2 regions of the Desulfosporosinus sp. genome follow, and region 2 is predicted to be linked to the other one. Evidence: riboswitches for the same ligand, from Rfam matches in the RefSeq annotation. Region 2 holds a riboswitch; the other holds the start of a gene.
The links. A riboswitch is a leader RNA that binds a small molecule or an ion and turns the genes downstream of it on or off. The one in region 2 is predicted to bind lysine.
Positions count from the first base shown of each region.

Region 1 (4,336 bases), on a different contig from region 2:
GGAAAAATAATTATTTTTAACCATATCCTCCGACTTCATGCGAGCAGCTTCCATTACCTTAATATCTGTACTTAATGGAGCTACTCCTACTTTGGCTCGTTCTGAATTGATTGATTCCAACATTTTTTGTATTTGAACATTGATCTGGGGTGTTGGTTTAGGGGCAGGTTTAGTAGGTAACTGAGGGGTAGGGGCTGGCTGCTGTACCTTGTCCAGATTTGTTTGTTCTAAAGGCTTTACTACTTTTTCGGCTTCAGCTTTTTGGGATTCATTCGTTGGTGTTATATCAGGCAATTGATTTGGCCGAGAAGTAGTTTCTGTTTTATATGGCCAATTATTGATACCACCTAAATCAAAGACATTGGTATAATTCATGTTGGCAAGTGCTTGGGCGGCAATAGCACTTCGATTTCCGCTTCGACAATAAACGAATATGGTTGCATCCTTGTCCTTAAGCTTCTCAGATGCTTGTGTCTCGATAGTCCCAACTGGAATCAACAAACTCCCAGGGATATGCTTTTCTGCATATTCCGCCTCAGTCCTTACATCAACTAGAATGATTCCTTTTTCACTATCTAAACGTTTCTTCGCAGTTTCACTGGAAATAGTTTGATAGCTGGACTTGTTGTCCGATTCAGATTGAACTGGTGAACACCCTGCCAGGCTTAGGAAGCTCACTAAAACTATAGCTGTGACTATATGCATGATCTTCTTCATTTAGCTTCCTCCGTATTTATTGATTTGTTCAATATCTATCCCGGGCTTCTTCGTAAAGAGGGCTATGAACTTCTAATATAATTAGATCGATCACTTTGAACGATAGCAAGATTTGTCGAGGATGCATTTTTAGCGACCCCCTTTCGAAGAATTTTTAATAATTATAGCATAAATCTGTCGCACTAAAGGAAAAACACCTGCCTTCATTTAGCAGATGCTCGTTTGTAAAACTTTATTCATACTCGGTCTGATATTTACCTTGAAAAGCGCAGCTGTGAAAGACATTTTTAGCTTGAGATAGGTTTATAAAAAGGATTTTTTGAGTTCGTTATAGAATAATGTTCATAACTAATAAATAAGGGAGATGAGATTAATGGCCAATATTTTAATTGTTTCTTGTGCAAAGATTCGTGATGTAAGTTGTGTAGCTTGCCTGAAGTGTTTTAAAGCGGCTGACCTTAAAGAGGGTGAATTTAAAGGGTATGACTCCGTAAAGATCGTGGGTATAAGCGGATGTGGCGATTGCCCAGGCTTAGTTATGCCCAAGGTTAATTTAGTTATGGAAATGGCTGATTATTTGTTGCAAGATATCGACGCTATTCATATTGGTTCGTGCATCGTCCGGGCAAGAAATACCGCCGCCTGCCCAATAGACCTTGACGGTATTAAGGCGAAACTGGAAGGAAAATTCGGGAAGCCAGTGGTTATAGGAACTCATAATTATTGATATCATTACAGTTTTGATAAAACCTGAATAGAGCAAAACAGCAGACACTAACAGTCTGCTGTTTTCTGTTAGAACATACTTATCTTGCTTTGAGGGACAAATAGGTTTTACTAATCCTCCAGCCCGGAAAAATCCAAAGTAGCGAAAAGATCTTCAAGGGTCTCTGCCCTTCGGATCATTTCAACACTACCGTCCATTTTAAAGAGCAACTCTGCTGAGCGTAATTTGCCATTATAGTTAAATCCCATAGCATGACCATGAGCTCCTGCATCATGAATAACGACAATATCACCAATGTCCATTTTAGGCAACGCTCTATCTATGGCAAATTTATCGTTGTTCTCACACAAGCCCCCTGTTACATCATAAATGTGATCACAAGGCCAATCCTCTTTCCCTACGACTGTTATGTGGTGATAAGCACCATAGAGAGCCGGACGCATTAAGTTGGCCATACAGGCATCCACACCTACATAATTTTTATAGATTTCTTTCTTATGCAATACCTTTGTTACTAAATAGCCATAAGGGCCCAAGATCATACGTCCGCTCTCCAGGGAGATCTTCAAAGGATCTAACCCCTTAGCTACAATAAGATTGTCGTAAGCGTTCTTGATTCCTGTACCTATAGCCTCCAGGCTAACTGGCTCTTGCTCTGGGCGATAAGGAATACCAATACCTCCGCCGAAATTAACTAATTCAATCTTGATCCCTAACTTCTCATAGATCTCCCCTATGAGCTCAAACATCATTTTGGCTGTTTCAATAAAATAATTCGCTTCAAGTTCATTGGAAATAATCATAGTGTGAACCCCAAAGCGTTCTACTCCTTTTTCTTGGGCAATTCGATAGGCCTCAAAAATTTGAGACTTGGTTAAGCCATATTTAGCTTCAGCGGGTTTGCCGATAATTGCATTTCCTCCCTCGCGTAAATTGCCGGGATTATAACGGAAGGAGATAATTTTAGGCATACCAACATTTTTTTCTAAGTAATCAATATGAGTAATGTCATCGAGATTAATAATTGCACCTAATTCTATAGCTTTTCGATATTCGAAATCAGGGGTATTATTCGAGGAGAACATAATGTTTTCATCAAAAATATGAGCCTTTTCTGCCAAAATAAGTTCTGCAAGAGAGCTACAATCCGCTCCAAATCCTTCCTCACGTAAAATTTTGAGGATATATGGATTAGGAGTTGCTTTGACTGCGAAGTACTCTTTGAACTCGGGTGCCCAACTGAAAGCTTCTATTAACCTACGGGCATTTTTACGAATAGCCCCTTCATCATAAATATGAAACGGTGAACCGTATTGCTCGATCATTGCCTCTAACTGGTCTTTACTAAATGGTAATACTTTTTCTGCCATTAATGCTTTCCTCCTACTTCAATATATGCTCCCAATAATAAAAAAGCAGTTTAAAGAGCGCACTCCTAAACTGCTTTTTCATACAAGCCAATTTATAGAGATAGTGCTCCACCTAACGTTTAGGTGACAGTCATGTACTTATTCAATACATAACCAGTAAAAGTCCTTATACCACAGCCTTTTACTTCGGCGATTATTCCTTTTTGAACACCTCATCGCTGGATCGCTTAGTGTACATATTATTAATAACCGCACCCCTATCAAATTATTAAGTTGTTTTATTATGCAACAATGCTTCAATAAATGTCAAGCGTGACAGGGGGACGGTCCCCCTGTCACAACCCCTGTCACACATAGTTTTTTATTAAAGCCGAGAGATACTTTGATTTCATCTGCTCACTTGCCATAATTCGTTTGACAGGCGGCATTTTTAAGATAGCCCCTAGGATCGCTGCCATTGCTCGGTGACTATAGTGGGCCTGGTTATCAAAAATGAGATTCTGGAGCTTCCCTTTTTCTATACTCAATAACACGATTCGATGTACGGAATTTATAGGTGTAATTACTCGTTGGTTCCTGTGCTTAAGTTTTATGGATCCGCGATTACAGACTCTGACACAAACCCCGCATCCTAAGCATATGTCTTCATCCAGCGTTACCGTCTTAATTGGTTTATTGTTCGCGACCTGCTTGGAAACTACCTTTAAAGCCCCGACCGGACAGGCCAATACACATCTTCCGCAGCCGTTACATTGATCTTCCCTAATTTCAGGAAGAAAATTTGTCGTATTGATTGAATTTAGAGTTCCAAATTTCTTGATAGCTAGAAGACCTTCACAGCAGCATCCACAACAATTACAAATAAAAGGTAAACCCTCTTGTTCGTTTTCTCCAATTTGAACTAGATTATGGTCGTATGCCTCTTCAAGCAGAGTCATACATTCTGAAACACTAACCTCTCTGGCATGCCCATATTTTATAAGGCTTGAAGCAGTTGTCCCAAAGGTCATGCAGATCTCTAAAGGGGCATCACAGGCCTTACCTAAATGACTCATTTTATGCCGACAGTAACAAAGACCGATTCCGATGGCAGAGGCCTTTTTAATAATTTCGCTCGATCGTTCGTAATCTAGGATATGTAAGTTATTTACGGTGCTTAAGGCTTGTTCATTCACAAAGATTCTTCCAAGCTTTGTTTCTGTAACGAATAAATCTCGGACGAAATCCTCTTCAACGTTTAAGTATTGGTAAAAGAGCTCCGAAAGTAACGTTTGATCAAGGTCTTCCCTAATACGCATCAGAGAAAATTCAAAGAAACCTGCCATTGGTGGTGGCAAAACAAAGGTTCTCTCGCCATCCGTACTCTCAATATCAATCAACAACGCCCGGGAAGCTAGTTCCGTCAGTATTTTCTCCGTATCTTCTCTACTCATTCTTAAAGCCGCGCTGGCCGTCTGAATTGAGAAGGGTTTTATCGGTAACGCCGAAATGACCCTCGCTTCCTTTTCATTCATTAAGACAC
Region 1 covers NZ_JABZFS010000009.1:20,847-25,182, forward strand. The annotation lists gene HGJ98_RS01470 (rhodanese-like domain-containing protein) at 1-717, opposite strand, end outside; gene HGJ98_RS01475 (CGGC domain-containing protein) at 1,091-1,444, shown strand; gene lysA (diaminopimelate decarboxylase) at 1,555-2,814, opposite strand; lysine riboswitch at 2,908-3,082, opposite strand; gene HGJ98_RS01485 (4Fe-4S dicluster domain-containing protein) at 3,162-4,336, opposite strand, start outside.
Region 1: it holds a riboswitch for lysine, as region 2 does, so the genes downstream of both, lysA (diaminopimelate decarboxylase) here and dapA (4-hydroxy-tetrahydrodipicolinate synthase) in region 2, are expected to answer to the same signal.

Region 2 (4,336 bases):
AGGCTAAGGTTCAATAACCTTAGCCTTTAACTTACGCCTACATTTATAACTTATTCAGCATTTCTTATATTTTGCAAAATATAAGGATAATTTTTTGATCACATGAAAAATAGGGATAATTTTGACTAATGTTGACATTTAATAGTAGCTAAGCATGACGAAAACAGTGGTCACATGCCTTGCTATGATTGACTATGCACTATAGAATAAACTATGAATGGAACCTCCGAAGCAATTAGTTTGAAGAGGTGAAGCTTTAAGTTGTTTGTAACTTTCCACCTCTCTTTGTATCTAAGAAGTTAGAACGAATAAAAAGGAGGAACTGAAATGAGTAACAATCAACACGTTAAGGACCCTATTAAAATGACTTCAGCAGTCTGTGGTCTTTTTTGCCCATCTTGTTCAGTATATATTGCGACTAAAGAGGATCCAGAGCGGTTAAAAAGACTTGCGAAAATTCTTAATCAAACTATTGAAGAAACTCATTGCGAAGGCTGTCGTTCTGAACATAGGACAGTTTATTGTAAGAACTGTACTATGATCGAGTGTGCCAGACGAAAGGGAATTGAGTTTTGCGGTGAATGTGAAGAATTTCCCTGTGAAGAAATTAAAACCTTCCAATCTCTTATGCCCCATAGACTTGATTTATGGCAATCACAAAAGAGGATTAAAGATGTAGGGTACGAACAATGGTCTTGGGAAATGGGTGAGCATTATTCCTGTCCGGAATGTCGTACGCTAAACTCTGCTTATGATATGGTCTGCCGCAAATGTGGAAATACCCCTAGTTGTTCCTATGTGGAGATGAACAAGGAAGCAATTCTAAACCATATTACCAAAGCTAAGAAGTCTTAGGGCATTTTTTCAGTTGTAGATAGAAATGTAAATTATTATCGTTACAGCTTGATATGTAGGGGTGTAATAGGTTTTTAGGCAGTCAAAGTAACCATTAGAAAGGATTAGTCTGAGGTAGCACTGTCCATGGTGTTACCTCAGATTATGTTTCAGGACCTCTTGACTCTCCCGTTACAGGAGTTAGTAGAATGAATTTGAAAGGAAAGGAGATGCTTGGATGTTCCGTATAGGAGAATTTTCTAAAATGTGCAAAACGACAATCAAAACATTACGCTATTATGATGAAATCGGGCTCTTGAAACCTGAAGAAACCGATAAATTTACAAGCTATCGTTTTTACACGACCAACCAGCTAGTAAAATTTCATCATGTACAATCCCTGCGGCAAATGGGGCTGTCCATTAATGAAATCAAGCAGATACTGTCAGGAATTAGCGCCAAAGCAATACTAGAAAGGCGCAAGTCTGAATTGGTTGCGGAAATATCTTTTGCACAAGAACAGCTCTCCCGAATTCAATTTATTTTACTAGGACGAGAGGAGCCGAATTTTATGAATTATCAAGCAATAATTAAGGAATTACAAGAGTGCATCGTTTATTCAAAGCGTATGACCGTGCCAAGCTATGATGCGTACTTCCAACTTATTCCTGTATTGGGCAAAAAGGTTACTCAAAAATATCCAGACATCAAGTGTATGGTGCCGGAATACTGCTTTATAGTTTATCTCGATGGAGAATATAAGGAAAGAGATTTTAATGTTGAATTCTGCGAAGCAATCGACCGAATGAAGCCAGATTTTGATGACATCAAATTCAAAAAGATCGAGTCCACCACCGCTGTGTCTGTTATGCATAAAGGTGCATATTCAGGATTGTCACAAGCATATGCCTATGCTTTCAAGTGGATTGAAGAAAATGGTTACACCGTTGCAGACGCTCCGAGAGAAAGTTATATAGACGGTATCTGGAACAAGGAAAATGAAGAAGATTGGTTAACCGAGTTACAAGTTCCGATTGTCAAAAAATAGTTCGACATGGTAACATACGGGGGATTACAAGATGAGAGGTCGAATGAACGGCCTCTCATCTTGTTGTACATTCAGAGACAACATTCGAACAATTACATGTTAACCGCCTTAGTGTAGGTTGAATTCATGATAGACCTTCCTCATAGTAGCATAATAAGGCAAGGAGGAATAAGCGTAAAATATTCCATTTAATGGGTTATCTGAACCTTGTAAGGATTGTAACACAATAGATGAAGATGAAAACAGATTCAATAGGTAATATAAGCCAAAAGCAAGCAAATAAAGATTGCACAGTATGATGATTTTCGTTATAATCAAAGTAGTTGAATAAAAGAAGATAGAGGCGGGTCAAACAAGAGTAGCTAAGATGAGGTTGGAGAGATACCTATGATCCTTAGCGAAAGGGGATGGCTCCGAAGGGTGGATTTCTCTTAAATCCATGCCTGGTTCGCGGATTAAGAGTCCTTGAACTGTCACCGCATTTGGTGAAGAGCTATCGTTTTGTGTACATTATTTAATTTTTATTAATTTTGTTTTAAACAAGGCGTCAGCTTAATCTACGCCTTGTTTTTGTGTTTTTGCAGCGATAAAACCCAACTGATATCTTAGACCCCGAATTAAACGTGTAAACATAATAGAGTAATAAGAGGTAAGGAGTGGGAGTATGTCATTTGGAAAAATCTTAACTGCTATGGTCACGCCCATGAATGAGCGTTTAGAAGTCGATTATGAAGAAGCAAGGAATCTATCTTTACACTTAATTGAACATGGAAATGATGGTATTGTCGTCGCAGGGACAACAGGGGAGTCTCCGACAATTACTACTGAAGAAAAACTTGAATTATTTAAGGTGGTTAAAGAGACCGTTGGCTCAAGGGCAGTAGTAATTGCCGGAATAGGCTCAAATACAACTGATGGAAGTGTCGCATTAGCCAAAAAAGCTGCAGGAGTCGGAGTAGACGCTTTAATGGCGGTCGTACCCTATTACAACAAACCGTCACAAGAAGGTTTATATCAGCATTTCCGTACAATAGCTAATGCGACCCCGCTACCTATGATGCTTTACAATATCCCGGGAAGATGCTCTACTAATATGCTCCCGGAAACCGTGCTCAGACTTAGCGAAATCCCTAACATTACAGCGCTTAAGGAAGCCTGCGGAATGATGGATCAGGTCAGCGAACTAAAACGCATCCTCCCTGAGAACTTTGCTATCTATAGCGGTGATGATTCTTTAACTTTGCCGATGCTGGCTTTGGGCTGCACTGGTATCGTCAGTGTGGCTGGACATGTTATTGGTGACGAAATGAGAAGCATGGTGGATGCTTGGTTTGCGGGGGATACTCAAACGGCTTTGAAATGGCATTTGAAACTGCTTCCCATGTTCAAAGGAATGTTCGTCACTACTAACCCTGTACCGGTTAAATATCTGTTAAAGCATCATGGGATTAATGCTGGTGGTGTAAGACTTCCTTTGGTTGATGCTATAGAAAATGAAAAAACCTTCTTAGATGATTTATACCGCCAGATTAAAGCTTAATTTAAGCATTAACAAACGGCCTCCCCTTTGTTAAATCAAACGAAGGAAGGGCCGTTTTTCTTTTACTCGTGCTTCAACCTTCGCTGGTAGTACAAAAAGACCGGTAGTGGGATTACAATCCAACCAAAACTCTTAATCAGGCTATTTAAAGCACGCTCACGGGCTCGAACCTTTTCCTGACTAACAAGGCTTTCATAGTCTTTTTGTAATTCCTCTTCGCTTTTTACTTCGACTTTTGGTTGAGATTGTTTTGTATCAATATACTCTTTAGGCACAACATATCCTCTCTTAAAATCCTCATACGTCATATAGTAACTTGGTGGTGAAATCAAGTCAGCCACTGCCATAAAGGAAGCGACACTTCCCCCAATGGTCATCATCAAGGTGGCAAACAAAATAAGATACGTATAAACCGTCTTAATCATCTTTTTCCCCCCTTCATCTTGATTGACAGGATCTAAATTTTTCTGCCGTGAACGAACTGAAAGCATGACTGCAATTATAAGAAGTACCAAGATGAATAGAACGATTCCTACTATGCCTATAAATCCTACTGCCAATTCTTCTCGCCTCCTTTAAGCTATAATTGATGGAGATATCACTCCCATTACGTTCAGACGTAGAAATTGGTGTCTATCTGACAGTTAATTATAGCAGAAAAAAGAAGCCCTTACGCCACTAGCTTGATTTGCTTTTGAATAATTACAGGCCGAATTTCCATGTGATTAAACTATACTATCCTAACTATTTAATTCATACCTAGTTCCAAGTGATAAATGGTTATCTGAAGGTGATTTTAAACTAAAAGCAGGCACAATCTCCCCAATGATCTCACTGATATTATTATGTAATGCTTGTCTATACCAAGGCTTTAATGAATTGAATTCAGTGGTGCTTAAAATCCCCAGCTCTCT
Region 2 covers NZ_JABZFS010000013.1:31,108-35,443, reverse strand. The annotation lists gene HGJ98_RS02175 (DUF3795 domain-containing protein) at 328-855, shown strand; gene HGJ98_RS02170 (MerR family transcriptional regulator) at 1,073-1,882, shown strand; lysine riboswitch at 2,213-2,386, shown strand; gene dapA (4-hydroxy-tetrahydrodipicolinate synthase) at 2,547-3,422, shown strand; gene HGJ98_RS02160 (hypothetical protein) at 3,485-3,982, opposite strand; gene HGJ98_RS02155 (asparaginase) at 4,163-4,336, opposite strand, start outside.